Regions from separate parts of the Halomonas sp. Mc5H-6 genome, predicted to be linked through region 4. Evidence: predicted binding sites of a transcription regulator. Region 4 holds the regulator's gene; each other region holds the start of a gene.
The links. The regulator PhoB, encoded in region 4, activates phosphate uptake and scavenging genes when phosphate is short. The targets are predictions, from matches to a motif close to TGTCATANNNNTGTCANA.
Positions count from the first base shown of each region.

Region 1 (4,410 bases), on a different contig from region 4:
CCGACGTTATCTCGCAAAGCCTGCTGGCCATCCCCATGTACCTGCTTTACGAGGTTGGCCTGCTGTTTGGCCGTCTGGTCCGCAAGCGGCGTGCGGAAAAAGCCGCTGAGGAGCCAGGCGAGGAATAAAATAACCCGCCGCTGCCTGAAGGCAGCGGCGGGTCAGTCTATAAAGCGATCCGGCAGGGCATGGCCCCAACGGATCAGCCCATCATGTCATCAATCCGATCGACCAGCTTGAAGATACCGGTGGCGGCTTCGCTGATCCGCGTTGCCAGCATGTAGGCAGGCGTGGTGACCACACGGTGCTCCAGGTCGACCACGATATCTTCGACGCTACAGCTGCGGTGCAGGCCGCCCATGGCACTGATGGCACCGGATACGCCAGGGTCATTTCCCACCGTCACGGCAATGCCATCGCCCAGTAAACGCGTCGCCAACACCGGTGCAATACAGATCAGGCCGATCGGCTTGGCATCGTCGCGAAAGCCTGACAGCACCTCCTTGAAAGATTCCAATACCTCCATACTGTCGCCAGCACTGGCAAAATCAGACAGGTTCTTGGCCACCCCGAAGCCGCCGGGCACAATCACGGCGTCAAACTCGTCGGCGGCCAGCTCGGTCAGCGGACTCACATCACCGCGCGCCAAGCGAGCGGACTCCACCAGCACGTTGCGGCGTTCGTCGGTGCTGGCCTCCTGGGTGTGGTGATTGACCACATGGTGCTGCTCGATATCCGGGGCAAAACAGCGATATCCTATCCCCAACTGGTCCAAGCGCAGTAGCGTCAGGGTGGTTTCGTAAATTTCCGACCCGTCGTATACACCGCAGCCAGCAAGAATCACGGCTACCTGTTTGGTCATGCTTTTCTCCTTGTGCAGGGCCTGCTCGTTCAGCAGCGTTTGCGCCACTTTAGTCAGTCTTTAATCGCACCACAAGACGGCTTTCGATGCAGGTCAGGGCTGATATACTCGGTCAAGGGCGGCAGATAGCCTCATTTTCGAGTTTTTGTGGAGAATACCGTTGAGTACACCTACCCCTCGTCACTTTCCCGCGACGCGTCTGCGACGCATGCGTCGCGACGATTTCTCCCGCCGTTTAATGCGCGAATCAACGCTGACGACCGGCGATCTTATTCTACCGGTCTTCGTTCTTGAAGGCAGCCAGCAGCGCGAGGCCATCGCCTCCATGCCAGGCGTCGAGCGGCTATCCATTGACCTCTTGATCGAGCAGGCACGCGAGGCGCACGCCCTGGGCATTCCCGCGATTGCGCTGTTCCCGGTCGTCGGCGGCGAACAGAAAACCGAGTTCGCCGAAGAGGCGTACAACGCCAATGGCCTGGTACAGCGCAGCGTGCGCGCACTCAAAGAGGCGCTCCCGGAACTGGGTATCATCACCGACGTCGCCCTGGACCCTTACACCATCCACGGTCAGGACGGCATTATCGACGAAAACGGCTACGTGCTTAACGACCGCACCGTCGACACCCTGCTCAAACAAGCGCTCTCCCATGCCGAAGCCGGTGCCGATGTCGTTGCCCCCTCCGACATGATGGATGGGCGTATCAGCGCTATCCGCCAGGTGCTTGAACAGGAGCATCTGCACAACGTGCGCATCATGGCCTACAGTGCCAAGTATGCCTCGCACTACTACGGCCCTTTCCGCGACGCTGTGGGCTCCTCCGCCAACCTGGGCAAGGCCGACAAGCGGACTTACCAGATGGACCCGGCCAACAGCGACGAGGCGCTTCATGAGGTAGCGATGGACCTTGCCGAGGGCGCCGATATGGTCATGGTCAAACCGGGAATGCCCTATCTGGACGTTGTCAGACGTGTCAAAAGCGAATTACGCGTCCCCACCTACGCCTACCAGGTAAGCGGCGAATACGCGATGCATCGCGCCGCTTTCGACAATGGCTGGCTGGATGCTGACACGGTCATTCTGGAGTCCCTGATGTGTTTCAAGCGCGCCGGGGCTGACGGTATTCTGAGCTATTTTGCCCTTGACGCCGCACGACTGCTGACGAATACGCGTTGATCCTGGGTGGCTGAGGCCGACATGGCCTAGATGACAATGCCGTGACACGTCTTTGTCATCTTCCTCCGCCATACTGCGTTAACAGATGCGTATCAGGCAGTGATATGCTCAGAGACGACTAACGCCGGAGGCAGCTACCATGGACGACCAGGTCACCGATAACTCGCCCTATCCGCGCCATGACCATGACGGTAGCGACAGCGAGATGTCCACGCTTCGCGTCAACCGCACGCCCACGGGCGTTCAGGCCCGCGAAGCGCTGCCTGAGACCGATCTGGACGACCCCCAGCTTTACTTCAATCGAGAGCTCTCCCACCTGCAGTTCAATATCCGTGTGCTGGAGCAGGCGCTGGATGAAGCACACCCGCTGCTCAACCGATTGATGTTCTTGCTGATTTTTTCATCCAACATGGATGAGTTCTTTGAAATTCGTGTGGCCGGACTTAAGCACCAGATTGCCTTGGGTGACGATACAACGGGTGCCGACGGGCGGCTGCCAAGAGCGGTGCTGGCCGAAATTTCCGACATTGCCCATGCGCAAATCGTCCGTCAGTATCAGATTCTCAACGATACGTTGTTGCCTGCTCTAGAAGCGCAGGGGCTAAGATTCCGTCGCCGCGACCAATGGACCAAGGCGCAAAAAGACTGGGTCCAAGAGCTGTTCAACAACGACATCATGCCGGTCATCAGCCCCATCGGGCTGGACCCCTCGCATCCCTTTCCGCGGCTGGTGAACAAAAGCCTCAACTTTATCGTCGAGCTGGAGGGCAAGGATGCCTTTGGACGCGCCGGGGGGATGGCGATTCTCCCCGCGCCCCGCTCGCTGCCACGCCTCATGGCACTTCCCAAGCATCTGTGTAGCGAGGGCTATACCGAGTATGTGTTCCTGTCGTCGATGATTCATGCCCATGCCGAAGAACTGTTTCCCGGCATGAAGGTGCGCGGTTGCTACCAGTTCCGCCTGACACGCAACGCCGACATGAGCGTCGACCCGGAAGAGGTCTCCGACCTGGCCTCCGCGCTGCGTGGCGAGCTCTTGGCTCGCCGCTATGGCAGTGGCGTACGTCTGGAAGTGGCCGATAACTGCCCGGACGACCTGACCAACTTCCTGCTGCGCCAGTTCAGCCTTGAAGCTGACGACCTTTACCGCGTGCAAGGCCCGGTCAATCTGACCCGGATGATGGCCGTACTTGGCGATGTTGACCGTCCGGAGCTGCTCTACCGGCCATACACGCCCGGGATCCCCAAAGCCCTGAAAGGCGGCAGCCTGTTTGATGCCATCGCCAAGCAGGACGTGCTACTGCACCACCCTTTCCAGTCGTTTTCGCCCATCGAGGACCTGCTCAGCGAAGCAGCCCGCGACCCGAATGTGCTGGCCATCAAACAGACGCTCTACCGTACCGGCGCCGATTCGCCGATTGTCAGCGCACTGGTGGACGCGGCCAGCCAGGGCAAGGAAGTCACCGTGGTGATCGAGCTGCGCGCTCGCTTCGACGAGGCCGATAACCTGCAGTTGGCATCGCGCCTTCAGGAAGCCGGTGCCATCGTGATTTACGGCATCATGGCTTACAAGACGCATGCCAAGATGCTGCACATCGTGCGCCGCGAGCAGGGCGAGCTCCGCCACTACGCGCATCTGGGTACCGGTAACTACCATTCGAAGACCGCCAAGCTGTACACCGACTACAGCCTGTTGACCGCCAACAAGGCGCTTTGCGCCGACGTGCACCGGGTGTTTCAGCAGCTGTCGGGGATGGGGCGCGCGCGCAAGATCGACACGCTGCTCCACGCGCCGTTTACCCTGCACGAGCGGCTCATGGAAATGATCGACCGTGAAACCCAGGTCGCCCGCAAGGGCAAGCGGGCCCATATCATTATCAAGTGCAATTCGCTCACCGAGCCGAAACTGATCAAGGCGCTTTATCGCGCCTCCCAGGCGGGTGTGGAATGCGACCTGATCATCCGTGGCATGTGCTGTCTTAAACCCGGCCTGCCAGGGGTGTCGGACAATATCCGTGTCCGCTCGATCATTGGCCGTTTTCTGGAACACACGCGGGTTTTCCATTTCCACAACGACGGCAAGCCGGAGACCTGGTGTTCGAGTGCCGACTTCATGTCGCGCAACATGTTCCACCGGGTGGAAACCTGCTTTCCGCTGCTGGATAAAAAGCTGGCCACGCGGGTGCGCAAGGACCTGGAAACCTACCTGGTCGACAACTGCCAAAGCTGGCTGCTGCAAAGCGACGGCAGCTACCACCTGCAAGACCCTGGCAGCGGGGATGCCATCAGCGCCCAGGAAACCCTGCTCTACGCCTACGCCAGCAAAAGCTAGCCCAGTGCAAAAACCCCGGCACCAGGCCGGGGTTAACGGTCC
Region 1 is NZ_JAMXSI010000002.1:43,120-47,529, reverse strand. Features, by position in the region: gene tatC (twin-arginine translocase subunit TatC) at 1-128, shown strand, start outside; gene elbB (isoprenoid biosynthesis glyoxalase ElbB) at 203-862, opposite strand; gene hemB (porphobilinogen synthase) at 1,023-2,036, shown strand; gene ppk1 (polyphosphate kinase 1) at 2,176-4,368, shown strand.
Region 1: ppk1 (polyphosphate kinase 1) is a predicted target of PhoB. The motif match lies at 2,066-2,083, and genes of this name have one in related genera.

Region 2 (4,410 bases), on a different contig from region 4:
CGTCACCGCAAACAGGCGCCTAGGCTATGGCAGATCACCTCCAGCGGGGTCAAAAATACCTTTCCCGATTCGCTGCTGGACACCTTCGACCGGCTCAATCGCTGGCTGTATGCCCCCTGGTCGCCGCTCAACTGGTTTACCAAACGCCGTAAACTGAGTGTTCACCCCCGGGACCCCGACCGTGCAAGTGCTGGCGAACGGCTTTGGAATGCCAGCGGTATCGGGCTGGTGACCCTCGACGAACACGGCTGCCCGATCGACATTCGCCAGCTGGACGCCAGTGGCGGGGAGGCCTGCTTCCCGCCGCCCGATATACCGGCGGCGGGTTAGGGATTATAGCGTCTGTCATCATTTCGTCACGGTATTGGCCCACGCTTAGCGGATGGACAAAAACGCTAGGGATAACCGATTGTTATTTAATGTGACGAACAGGCAATGACCGCACAAGAAGCGCAGTGGCTTAACCGCATCATTCATACAGAAGACCTGCAGGTTCTTTTCCAGCCCATTGTGGATGCCAGCCAGCAAGCCATCTATGGGTACGAGGCATTGGTCCGTGGGCCTCGCAATTCTCCCCTTTATTCGCCGCTGCGCTTGTTTGAAGTCGCCACTCAGGCTGGGCTGCTGGTTGAGTTGGACCTGCTTTGCCGTCGCCTGGCAATCTGTCGCTTTGCAGAACTTCAGCTACCTGGCCTGCTATTTCTGAACGTCATGCCGCTCACCATTCTGGAACGTGATTTTCGCGAAGGCTTGACGCTAGGCTTCATTCGCGAAAGCGGCCTTCCTCCAGAACGTGTCGTGATCGAGCTGACAGAGCATGTGCCCATTCATGATTACCAGTTGATGCGCCAGGCCGTGGATCACTATCGCCAGATGGGCTTTCAGGTGGCCTTGGACGATCTCGGCGCGGGCCACTCAAGCCTGCGCCACTGGTCGGAACTGCGCCCGGACTTTGTCAAACTGGATCGCCACTTTATTTCGGGGATTGACCAGGAGCCTGCCAAGCGCGAGTTTCTGCGTTCCATTCTGGATGTCGCGCGTAGCCTGGACTGCCAATTGATTGCGGAGGGCGTTGAAACCGCCGCCGAGCACCTGTGTCTGTGGGAGCTTGATCGTGGCCTGGCCCTGCTTCAAGGGTTTTATTTTTCCAGGCCCAGCACGGAGCCACCGCTGCAACTGCATATGCGGCTGCCTGCCGCCAAACCGCTGGCAAGCAACGCCGGACGAACGGCCCGTTCGATCTGTCAGGTGATTGACGCGGTCACCCCCAACTGCGCTGTTCTCACGCTGGCCGAGCGCTTTCGACAGCAGACGAGCCTTCGCTGTGTGGCGGTGGTCGATGACGGCCAGCCAGTGGCCGTGGTACGCCGTAATGCGTTTTTAACCTTGTTTACTAACCCCTACAGCCATGCGCTGTATGCCAAGCGTTGCGTGCTGGATGTCGCCGACAACAAGTCATTGATCACCAATGCCAGTACGCCGCTGGAAATATTGAGTCAGCAACTTACGGATAGCCGCGATATCGAGCAGGAAGACTTTGTCATTGTCGACGAAAACAGCCACTACCTGGGCATGGGCAATATTGTCGACCTGTTGCGTGAAATTACCGCCATCCAGGTTCGCCAGGCGCGCCATGCCAACCCGCTTACCGGCTTGCCGGGCAATATCCTGATCAATGAAACCCTGGGGCGCTACCTGAATGCCGGTGAGGGAGTGGCCGCTGCCTATGTCGACCTGGACAATTTCAAGGCCTTTAACGACGCCTACGGCTATGCCCGAGGCGATCATATGATCATTTCGTTATCCCGGCTGCTGGAGGCCCAGGCGGATAGCGTCGGTGGCTTTATCGGCCATATCGGCGGGGATGATTTCATGCTGCTGCTGCCGTTGGCGCATTGGGAAAAAGCGTGCCAGCAGATCCTGCATCATATGGAATTGATGGCCCCGGGGTTTTATGAAGAGGACGACCGTAAGCGTGGTGGAATCCACATTGAGAACCGGCAGGGGACAACCAGCTTTTTCCCGTTCGTCAGCGTCTCGATTGCTGTCAAGCCGATTCCTCCCGCTGCCGACTGTAAGGCCCTGGATGTCGCTGCCGAGCTTTCGGAGTTAAAAAAACAGGCCAAAAAAATCCCTGGCAACAGCCTGTTTGTGGAGCGTCGCACAGCCCCAAAGCTGCCAGCTTGAAAGCGTCGTGACACATCACGTTCGTCAAAACGTCACGAAGGGGTCATCTAAATGTCCCGCCCCTGTCATCTGAGAGCGTCAGTATCGTTGTGTCTTCTAATAACACATCAGGTGATCCATGCAGATGTTATCTCTTCCTCGTACCCTCATCAGCGCCGCCGTTGCCAGTGCCTTTGCCTTCTCCGCCGTGGCGGTTCAGGCTGATCTTTCCAGCCGCTACCAGGATACGGACGGCGATCTGATCGCGGATGTACCCAGCGATGAGTCCCAGTGGGTTGACCCGGATACGCTGGTGTTTGCCTACACGCCGGTGGAAGACCCCGCAGTTTATGCCGATGTCTGGTCTGACTTTCTTGATCACTTGAGCGAGGCGACGGGCAAAGAGGTACAGTTTTTCCCGGTGCAGTCCAACGCTGCCCAGCAGGAAGCCATGCGCGCGGGCCGTTTGCACGTCGCCGGTTTCAACACCGGTGGCGTGCCAGTGGCGGTCAACTGCGGCGGTTTCCGTCCCTTTGCCATGATGGCCGCCGAGGACGGTAGCTTCGGCTATGAAATGGAAATTATCACCTACCCGGGCAGCGGCATTGAGTCCGTTGAAGACCTGCAGGGCCGCCAGCTGGCATTCACCTCCGAGACCTCCAACTCGGGCTTCCGCGCGCCTTCAGCGTTGCTGCGTTCTGAGTACGGCATGGAAGCGGGGGAAGATTTTGAGACAGCGTTCTCGGGTTCACACGACAATTCAGTCTTGGGCGTGGTCAACGAAGACTACGAAGCGGCGGCCATCGCCAACTCGGTAGCGCGTCGGATGCTGTCGCGTGGCGTTGTGGAAGAAGGTGATTACGAGGTCATCTATACCTCGCAAACGTTCCCGACCACCGCCTACGGCACGGCCCATAACCTGGCACCCGAGCTGGCGGAGGATATCCAGGACGCCTTCTTCAGCTACGACTGGGAGGGCACCGCTCTGGAAGAAGAATTCTCCAACTCCGGCGAAGCCCAGTTTATCCCCATCACCTATCAGGATAACTGGGAGGTGATTCGCACCATCGCCGATGCCAATGGGGTGACCTACGACTGCGACTGATCGCGGGATAGAGGTTGTTAACCGGCCAGGAAGGCTCGCCTTTCTGGCCGTTTCGCTATACACGCGAGGTAAGAAAATGTTGACACTCAGTGGTGTCGCCAAGCGCTACCCAACCGGGGACCGGGCGCTGACCGATATAGACTTGACGCTCCCCAACGGCCAGGTGATGGCGCTGATTGGGCCATCCGGGGCCGGTAAAAGCACCCTGATTCGCTGTGTGAACCGGCTGGTAGAGCCCACCCAGGGCAGCATTCGCCTGGAAGATACCGAGCTCACCAAGCTTTCAGGCTACAAGCTGCGTCATGCGCGGCGTTCCATGGGCATGATTTTTCAGGAGTACGCCCTGGTTGACCGGCTCACGGTGATGGAAAACGTGCTCTCCGGTCAGCTGGGTTACGTGGGGTTCTGGCGCAGCTTTTTGCGCCGCTACCCTCAGGAAGCGGTGGTGGAAGCGTTTCGGCTGTTGGAGCGGGTTGGCTTGACCCACGCAATCGATAAACGTGCCGATGCGTTATCGGGCGGTCAGCGCCAGCGTGTGGGGATTGCCCGGGCCCTGTTGCAAAGCCCCAAGCTGCTGTTGGTTGATGAGCCTACTGCCAGCCTTGACCCGAAAACCTCCCGTCAAATCATGCGCTTGATCCGCGAACTATGTGCCGAGCGCGATCTGGCGGCGATTATCAATATCCATGATGTGGCCCTGGCGAAGCAGTTTGCCGACCGCATCGTCGGACTGCGGGCGGGTGAAATCGTCTTCGACGGTGACCCCAGTGAGCTCACCAGCGAGATCCTCACCACGATCTACGGCGAAGAAGACTGGGATACCACGCCCGAACCAATGGATGACGAGGTTAGCGAAGACCAGCGAGATACAGGCTCGTACGGCGCGGCCCCCGCAATGGCCGTCGGAGGCGGACGATGAGCGAGCAGGCCGAGATGTTGACAGCGCGCCAGCAAGCGGCGCGCCGCGGCGAGTGGCGGCGGCTACCGCTGATCGAAAGCCCGCGGCTGCGCTGGGGCATTGTCCTTGGAGTGTTGGTGTATCTTGTGTTGGCACTGGCCTCGGTGGAGGTGGACTGGGAGCGCGTGGCCGAGGGGGCGGGCCGTGCCGTGAATTTTCTGGGCGCGTTTATGCAGCCCGA
Region 2 is NZ_JAMXSI010000010.1:101,396-105,805, forward strand. Features, by position in the region: gene NH395_RS14135 (alkaline phosphatase family protein) at 1-330, shown strand, start outside; gene NH395_RS14140 (bifunctional diguanylate cyclase/phosphodiesterase) at 436-2,187, shown strand; gene phnD (phosphate/phosphite/phosphonate ABC transporter substrate-binding protein) at 2,306-3,271, shown strand; gene phnC (phosphonate ABC transporter ATP-binding protein) at 3,348-4,190, shown strand; gene phnE (phosphonate ABC transporter, permease protein PhnE) at 4,187-4,410, shown strand, end outside.
Region 2: phnD (phosphate/phosphite/phosphonate ABC transporter substrate-binding protein) is a predicted target of PhoB. The motif match lies at 2,229-2,246, and genes of this name have one in related genera.

Region 3 (4,410 bases), on a different contig from region 4:
GTTTCAGCCGTTGGTGGAAATGCTCGAGTCCCAAGAAACAACCCACCACTGACGGTTCGGCACGCTGGCCCCAGACGCGTATTACCACTCCAGATATCATCTCCTTGACGGCCTTAGCGTGATCATGGCCGACAATGCAGCCTAAAAGGCATATAATTAGCGGCCTACCTTTTGCTGCCAGGGTGACTGCGGCCACCCTAAGGAGAGACATGGAACTCAATCCCCGGCGCGTCGCTATTCTGGTGGCCGCCAACACGGCCTTGGCGCCCTTCGCCATTGATGCCTATTTACCGGCCATGGCGGCCATTGCCGATACCATCAATGCGAGTATTCATCGTACCGAGCTTTCGATTAGCGTCTTCCTGTTCGGCTTTGCGCTGGGGCAGCTGTGTTTCGGCCCCATGTCTGACCGACTAGGGCGTAAGCCGGTGCTGATGAGCGGCCTGGTCGTGTTTCTATGCGCAAGCTTGATGATTATGACCGCTGACAGCCTTACCTCTCTGCTTGTTTGGCGGTTTGTACAGGCCTTAGGCGGCGGGGCCTGCGTGGTCAATTCGGCAGCGATTGTGCGCGACTGTTTCAGCGGCCGCGAAGCCGCCAGAGTGATGTCGACCATGGCCATGATCATGATGCTCGCGCCCCTGGTCGCCCCGGCGGTGGGGAGCCTGCTGCTGCACATGGCGGACTGGTGGCTGATCTTTGTGTTTCTCGCCGTGTATGCGGGGTTTCTTCTCTGGCTGCTGGGAACAAGGCTGCCTGAAACCCGCGATATGTCGCTGCCCGCAGCGTCACCGCGCCAAGTGATTCGCAACTATGCCAGTGTGCTGCGCCATCGCGAGGGGATGGGATATATCTGCGCCGTGGCGGCGTCGTTCGCGGGGCTGTTTGCCTTTGTGACAGCGTCGCCGTTTCTTTACCTGGACTATTTCTCGCTGAGCCCGGGTGTGTACCCATTCGTGTTTGGTGTCAACGTGGTCATGATCGCCGGGTCGAACCGGGTCAACATCTATCTATTGCGTAAACGCACGCCCCAGCAAAATCTACGCCTGGGGCTGGCGGTTCAACTGATCGCCGCATTGGGCCTGGTGACCGCCACAGCCCTCAATATTGCTTCATTGGGTGTTGTCGTCCCGTTGGTCATGTTGTTTACCGGCATGATTGGCCTGATTACGCCCAATGCCATTTCCTCATTGCTGGATCATTTCGGTCATATCAGTGCCACCGCCACTGCCCTGTTAGGCGGTATTCAATTTAGCTGTGGCGCCCTGGCGGGGGCCATGGTGGGCCTGTTTGAAGTCGAGCACCTCTGGCCGATGGTATTGACCATGCTGGCGGCAGCTCTGTTGGGTAACGTTGGTGTGCGCCTGCTGACGCCAGCGGCAACGGATGGGCGCTCGGCATGATCGCAGATGTTGCGGCATGGCTGGATATGTCGCTGAGCACCTGGGTGGGGTGCGCGCTGACCCTGGCATTAGGCGCTTTTGTGCAGCGTGCCACCGGCTTTGGCTTGGCGGTTATTGGGGCACCGCTGTTGTTGATGATCGAGCCGCGCCTGGTGCCTGTGGTGCTGGTGCTGTTCGGGTTTACCGTGTCCTTGATGATGTTCCGCCATTACCGGCATGAGGTGCGCCTGGGGGCACTGGCCATGGCGCTGGTGGGACGTTTGCCGGGCAATGCGTTGGGGATCTGGCTGCTGATCGCGGCGCCCATGGTGATATTGGAAAAGTTGATTGCTGCCATCGTGCTGTTTGCGGTATTCGTCACGCTATGCCGCGTGCGACTGCCGGTTAATCGTTTGTCGCTATTTGGCGCGGGGGTGTTCTCAGGGATTTTCGGTACTGTCGCTGCCATCGGCGGGCCGCCAATGGTGCTGCTGATGCATGGATTTGCCCCGGATCGTCTACGCGGTAATCTGGCTGCTTTCTTTATCATCACCTCGATGCTGACGCTCGCTACGCTGGCGTTGGCAGGGCAGGTGCGGGCATGGCATCTGGGCGTGGCGGCAACGCTATTGCCTGGGGTGCTGCTGGGGAATGCGCTGGCCGATGCGGTGGCGCACCGCATTGACCGGCAATGGCTTCAGGCGGCGTCCCTTGCGCTGTGTACCCTGGCCGCCGTGGGGCTTTTGTTGTAATACATCATGGCGTTGCGAGCCGAGGTGAGAAATCTTTAAAAAATTTATTTTGTGACGTTGCTTGTCATGAAGCTGTCATCGAAGCGATGCAAAGTGTGCCTTGCGAAGGCAAGATCCCTAACAGCTTCAGGAGTAATTCGCATGAACCGTATTCTCAAAACTACCGTGCTCGCAGCAGCTGTGATGAGCGTGGCAGGTGTTGCACAAGCCCGTGACCAAATCCGCATTGTTGGTTCCAGCACGGTGTATCCGTTTGCCAGCTATGTGACTGAAGAGTTTGGCGCGGTGACCAACTACCCCACACCGGTGATCGAGTCTACGGGTTCAGGTGGTGGTTTGCGTCTGTTCTGCAACGGTGTTGGCGAGGGCACGCCGGACATCACCAACGCATCGCGCCGCATGAAGCCGTCTGAGTTCGAACGCTGTGCAGAAAACGGCGTGACCGATATCACCGAGGCCAAGATTGGCTCCGACGGTATCGTATTGGGTCAGTCCAACGAAAATGATGTGGTTGAACTCACCCTCGAGCACATCTTCATGGCGGTGGCAGCGCAGGTGCCCCAGGACGGCGAGCTGGTAGACAATCCCTACACCAACTGGAGCGAGATCGATTCCTCTCTGCCGGATCGCGAGATCTCCATTTACGGACCGCCCACTACCTCGGGTACTCGTGATGCCTTCGAAGAGCTGGTGATGGAAACCGCTTCTGAAGACATGGACGTCTACGGCGAAGCCTACACCGATATCCGTTCTGACGGTGTTTACATCGACGCCGGTGAGAACGACAACCTGATCGTTCAGCGTCTGCAGGAAGACACCGGTGCCTTCGGTATCTTCGGCTACTCCTTCCTGGAAGAGAACACCAACACGCTGAATGCGGCAACGATCGAAGGTGTTGAGCCGGAGCCCGAAGCCATCAGCTCTGGTGACTATCCGGTTGCCCGTTCACTGTGGTTCTACGTCAAGAACCAGCACGCTGACGAAGTGCCGCCCATGTACGAATACGTTGATATGTTCATGGATGAGCAGATGATCGGCGACGGTGGCTACCTGCGTGATATCGGCCTGATCGTGCTGCCGGAAGAAGAGCGTGCAGAGTGGCGTCAGCAAGTGGCAGACCGCGCTCAGCTGGAACTCTCTGATCTTCAATAAATAACAGGGATAACGCCCGATAATAAGGCAATGGCCGACAGCGGAAGCTGTCGGCCTTTTGCTTTGCGATTGTCGCTGAAACGCCAGCTTTTGAATTGGGCGTCTGTCACATTGCTGTAATGTTTTTGCTGCAAAGTACTCACCAAACCGATTTCATCAGGAACGCGAGAGAGATTAGATGCAAACCAACCAGCTATTTTTACTCTTTTGCACTGTGCTCTTGCTGCTGGGGCTAGTGGCCTTTTTTATTGGCCGCTCAAAGGCTGCTCGTGTGCGCAGCGCTGGTGGCAGTATGTTTGCCCAACCCGACCAGTATGCCTGGTTTGCCGTGCTCTCCACCGCAGGCCCCGCCATATTGGTGGGTGCGGTGGGTGCGTTGATCATGCTGCTGTTGGGCGCAGACATCCCCACGTTTTATCTTCTCGCTGCAAGCCTTGTGGTTGCCGCTGCCGGGCTGGTGGTGGGAATATCGCAAGTGCGCCCCAATTTTCACGCCCGCCAAGCGATCGAACGTGCAATTCGAATGGCGCTGGCGTCGGCGGCGTTGATTTCTATTTTTACGACCTTCGGGATTCTGTTCTCAATCATTTCCGAGGCCATTCGCTTTTTCCAGATGCATAGCTTCTGGGAGTTCATAACCGGCACGACCTGGAGCCCGGGCGACAGCTTCCTGGCAGCGGCCGGTCGCGGCGACGGAGGTGGCGCCCAGTTCGGCTCTGTACCGCTTTTTGCCGGTACCTTCATGATTACCGCTATCGCCATGCTGGTGGCGGTCCCCATCGGATTGCTCTCGGCGATTTACATGTCCGAGTATGCACCACAGAAAGTACGTGCCGTTGCGAAGCCGGTTCTCGAGATACTGGCCGGTATTCCGACCGTCGTGTACGGCTTCTTTGCGGCCATTACCGTGGCGCCCATCATCGTCAATATCGCCGGCTTTTTTGGCCTGGATGCTTCCTATAACAATGCGCTGGCGCCCGGCATCGTTATGGGCATCATGATCATTCCGTTCATTTCCTCGCTTTCCGATGACGTGATCAATTCGGTACCCGATACCATGCGCCAGGGGTCACTGGCGCTGGGCATGACCAAGGGTGAAACCATTCGCGACGTGGTGATCCCGG
Region 3 is NZ_JAMXSI010000004.1:16,265-20,674, reverse strand. Features, by position in the region: gene NH395_RS07540 (STAS domain-containing protein) at 1-52, shown strand, start outside; gene NH395_RS07535 (multidrug effflux MFS transporter) at 210-1,403, shown strand; gene NH395_RS07530 (sulfite exporter TauE/SafE family protein) at 1,403-2,134, shown strand; gene NH395_RS07525 (PstS family phosphate ABC transporter substrate-binding protein) at 2,276-3,286, shown strand; gene pstC (phosphate ABC transporter permease subunit PstC) at 3,465-4,410, shown strand, end outside.
Region 3: NH395_RS07525 (PstS family phosphate ABC transporter substrate-binding protein) is a predicted target of PhoB. The motif match lies at 2,197-2,214, and genes of this name have one in related genera.

Region 4 (4,410 bases):
CCTGTTTTTGATTCCCGGTGCCGTGGCCGGGGCGGTGCTGATGTGGGACGACCATTATCGCCATGCCCAGTCGGTGACCAAGCGTTCTTGAAGTATGCGAAGGCCAGTATATAGAGGCTGAAAGAAGGGCAAGCTGACATTGTTGAAAGGCTGACAAAAACAAGACCCCGCCAAGGCGGGGTCTTCGACAGTGATCATTTTAGGCGGTGGTGCTTACCAGCTTCCAATCCTTTTGCGGGACTCCAACCGTGGACGTTACCCTGACTGGCAGTGTGACCGCCTTCTAGACTCATCCCATGAATCTTGAATCATCCCTGCTAATGCAGAACATCCTTGCTCGGCATTGGGCTACTGTCTAAGCGTAGTTACTTTTCTTTGTTTCGTAAAGAAAAGTATCAACAGTTTTCTGCATCTTACAGTGACAGATACTGCCTTAACTAATTAGAGAGCAGCCTCTATGCCAGCTATTCAAATAATGGATTATTCATCAATAATAACAAAGAGTTAAATACTTCTATCCAGACCGCTTGGTCGCCAAGGCGTGTCATTTGGATACGCTAGACATGTGTCGTAATGACACATGTGACTTGGATGCCCAGCAGCACAGCCGCGAGCTACGTAACCGTGGGGATGCTACGCGGCGGCGTGGCAGATGTGCTCAGGCGGGTCGCCGGGAAAACACAGCGGAAACGGGCACCTTCGCCCGGATGCGAGTCGATTTGCAACTGGGCGTCATGGCGAAGCAATACATGTTTGACGATGGCAAGCCCAAGCCCGGTGCCCCCGGTGGCGGTGCTGCGGCCTTTATCGACGCGATAAAAGCGCTCGGTAAGACGCGGAATATGCACTGGATCAATCCCCTCGCCGTCGTCGCACACTTCGATACAGGCACCTTGCCCGAACGCTTTCCAGCGCAGCGTAATCTCGCTGCAAGCGGGCGTATAACGTACCGCATTGAACGCCAGGTTAGAAATGGCACTGCGGATTTCCTGCTCGCTGCCCACCAACTGCGCGGGGTAGTCGCCTTCAATGGTGAGCGTGTGCTGATGCTCGGAAAGCGCCATCGCATCGGCCCCTACACTGTTTAACAGGGACGTCACGTCCATGGGCTGATGATCCTGTCCGCCCTGATCGATTTCCAGCCGCGACAGCAGCAACAGGTCGTTGACCAGGTTTTGCATGCGCTGTGTCTGGGCCTGCATCTGCCCGATGCTGCGTCCCAAACGTGGGGGAAGCTGATCAGCCATCTCGCCATAGGTTTCGAGGTAGCCCGACAATACGGTTAACGGTGTGCGCAGCTCATGGGAGACGTTGGCCACAAAGTCGCGACGCATCTGCTCTAGCTGATGCAGCCGCGTAATATCACGCGCCATGACCAGGCGCTCGTCGTCACCGTAAAGGGTAATCTGGTACTGCAGAATGCGACGCTCATCAATCGGCGACGTGAGCGTCAGCGGCTCACTGTAGTCGCGGGCGTTGAAATAGCTGATGAACCGCGGGTCGCGAAGCAGATTGGTAATATGTTGGCCGCGGTCGTGGGCGGTTTGCAGCCCCAACATATTGCTGGCAGCACTGTTCCACCATTCCAGGTCGCCGTGGCGGTCGAGCATCACCACGCTATCGCGCATGGCTTCCGAGGATTCCTGAATGCGGGCAAGCGTCGAGCGGAGACGGCTCTGGGTAATGCGTTGGCTTTTTTGATAACGGTACAGACGATCAAACAATTCGCCCCACAGACCCCTTGCGGCGGGCGGTTCGTCCTGCGGGCGCTGCGTCAGCCAACGGTAGGCGGCGCGCAATTGTCGCAAATGGTAGACCAGACACATCGCGAAGCCACCGGCCAGCCCCAGACCCGGCAGGCCAAGCAACCAGCCCAGACAGGTGCCGAGTGCCGCCCAACCTAGCAAACGCCACAGTTCACGGCTCCACAAACGCACGGTTAAGCTCGAGCGGAGAAGCGGTAGCCGGTACCGCGAACCGTTTGAATCAAGTTCTGATGCGCGTCACCCAGGGCTTTGCGTAGCCGACGAATATGCACATCCACAGTGCGCTCTTCCACGTACACATTACCTCCCCACACCTGGTCGAGTAACTGGCTGCGTGTGTAGGCCCTTTCCTGATGGGTCATGAAGAATTGTAACAGCCGGTATTCGGTCGGCCCCATATCCAGGTCTTTACCGTTGGCACTTACCCGGTGGCCCACCGGGTCAAGCAGCAGCCCATTAATTTCGATGGGATCTTCCACACCACGCGGTGTTGCACGGCGCAGCACCGCCTTGAGGCGTGCCACGAGTTCACGGGGCGAAAACGGCTTGGTGATGTAGTCATCGGCTCCCGCCTCGAGGCCCTGTATCTTATTGTCTTCTTCCCCCTTGGCGGTGAGCATGATGATCGGCAGTTCGGCGGTGGTTTCCTCACGCTTGAGGCGCCGGGCCAGCTCGATGCCGCTGGTGCCGGGCATCATCCAGTCGAGCAACAGCAGGTCAGGCTGATGATCAACGACCATGGCGTGGGCGTCCTGAGCGTTGTCCGCTTCAAGAACACGGTAGTCGGCCATTTCCAGCGCCACCGCGATCATCTCGCGAATGGATGCTTCATCATCGACGATCAAGACGGTCTTGGCGGTCATTCCAGAGCCTCACGGTGTCCGATAGAAAGTAATCCAGTGACAGGTACATGACGATCACACCATGACTTGATGACAATTCTATGACACTGACGGAGATTAGCCAGTCGCTGGCCACCAACTCAGCGCAATCCCGGCGAACACCAGCAGCCCCGACCAGTGGTTATTCAGAAACGCCTGAAAACAGGGATCCCGTTCACGGTGACGGATCAAGCGCTGCTGGTGGACGAAGGTCGCCGCCATCCCCGCCAGGCCGAGCCAGAAAAAACCGCCCAGCCCGATGCGCGCGCCCACCCAGGCCAGCAGTGCCAGCGTGGCCAGTTGAAGCAGCCCAATCACCAGCCGGTCGGCATTACCCAGCAGCACGGCCGTCGATTTAATGCCGATCTTTATATCGTCGTCGCGATCGACCATGGCGTACTGGGTATCGTAGGCAACCGTCCACAGCACATTGGCGATGAACAGCAGCCACGCCTCTACCGGCACGTATCCAAGTACCGCACCGGACGCCATGGGGATCGCCCAGGAAAATGCCGCTCCCAGCACCACCTGGGGAAAATGCGTGTAGCGCTTCATGAACGGGTAGATGAAGGCCAGCACCACGCCGCCCACCGACAGCAGCACGGTAAACCAGTTGGTCAACAGCACCAGCATGAAGGCCGCCGTCACCAGCCCGATAAACAGCAGCTGCGCCTCGGTCTCACTGATCCGCCCGGTGGCCAGGGGGCGGTGCCGGGTGCGTTTGACGTGACCGTCGACATGGCGGTCGGCGTAATCATTGACCACGCAGCCCGCCGCGCGCATGACATAGACACCGGCGATAAAAATCAACAGCACATTGCGACCGGGCACGCCCTCAGCAGCCACCCATAAGGCCCATAACGTTGGCCACATCAGCAGCCAGGTGCCAATCGGCCGATCCAGGCGCATCAGCTGTATGAAGTCCGCCAGCCGACTCAACCCGGTTGGCCGCAATAAAGAACGATCCATGCTTACCTCACCCATCCAAGAGACGCTGCCTTAGCCTAGCGCGAAGGCAGCGCAAGATCATCCGTCATGGTCGATAAAAAGTATTCCTGCACCAGCAGCGATAACCCGCCATTCTTACCGCCGTTCTGAAATACCGAGCGGCGCCCCCACAGGCTGCTAATACGATCATCGCCTGGGAAAGCAAAACCAGGCGCATGGCGCGTGGCATACAGCGGGCTACGCACCAGGTCCGGCTGGCGAAACAGCCAACTGCCCAATGAGCGCTCCCCCAAGCGTTCCAGGCACTGGCCCCTGAGCGACTTGAGGGGAGCCACCGAGCGCGCCACGACCCATGGTGTTTCGTCCACGCACAGGGCGACCTCGCGGAGCCACGCATAGCGCCGGGCTGGCATACCCAGCGCCAGGGCCTCATGCGGCCGGGGAAAGCCGACACCCTGGCGCAACAAACGTACGCGAAAAGTCCGTTCGCCCCCTGCGGAGACAATACGCGCCGTTAGTGAGTCCGTGGAGGCAACCCATTGCCACCACGGCGCGCTCATCGCCGGACGCAGCGCGCTAATGGGACGCCAACATGGCAGATCAGGGGCGGTTCCAACACAGTGACGCGACACCAGAGCCTCCAGGCAATTAAACGATCACCTAGTGTAACATGTGGGCTTTACAGGCTTTTGTCCCACTGACCACTGGATACCCGGATGCCCTCATCACACGCTGAGCTCGTTATTGTTGGCACTGGCATGGCGGGCGTTGGTCTTGCCCGTGCGCTGCGCCGCAAAGGCGATACACGCACCCTG
Region 4 is NZ_JAMXSI010000003.1:150,452-154,861, reverse strand. Features, by position in the region: gene cysZ (sulfate transporter CysZ) at 1-91, shown strand, start outside; gene phoR (phosphate regulon sensor histidine kinase PhoR) at 615-1,937, opposite strand; gene phoB (phosphate regulon transcriptional regulator PhoB) at 1,940-2,629, opposite strand; gene ubiA (4-hydroxybenzoate octaprenyltransferase) at 2,726-3,616, opposite strand; gene NH395_RS06425 (chorismate lyase) at 3,652-4,155, opposite strand; gene NH395_RS06420 (FAD-dependent oxidoreductase) at 4,312-4,410, shown strand, end outside.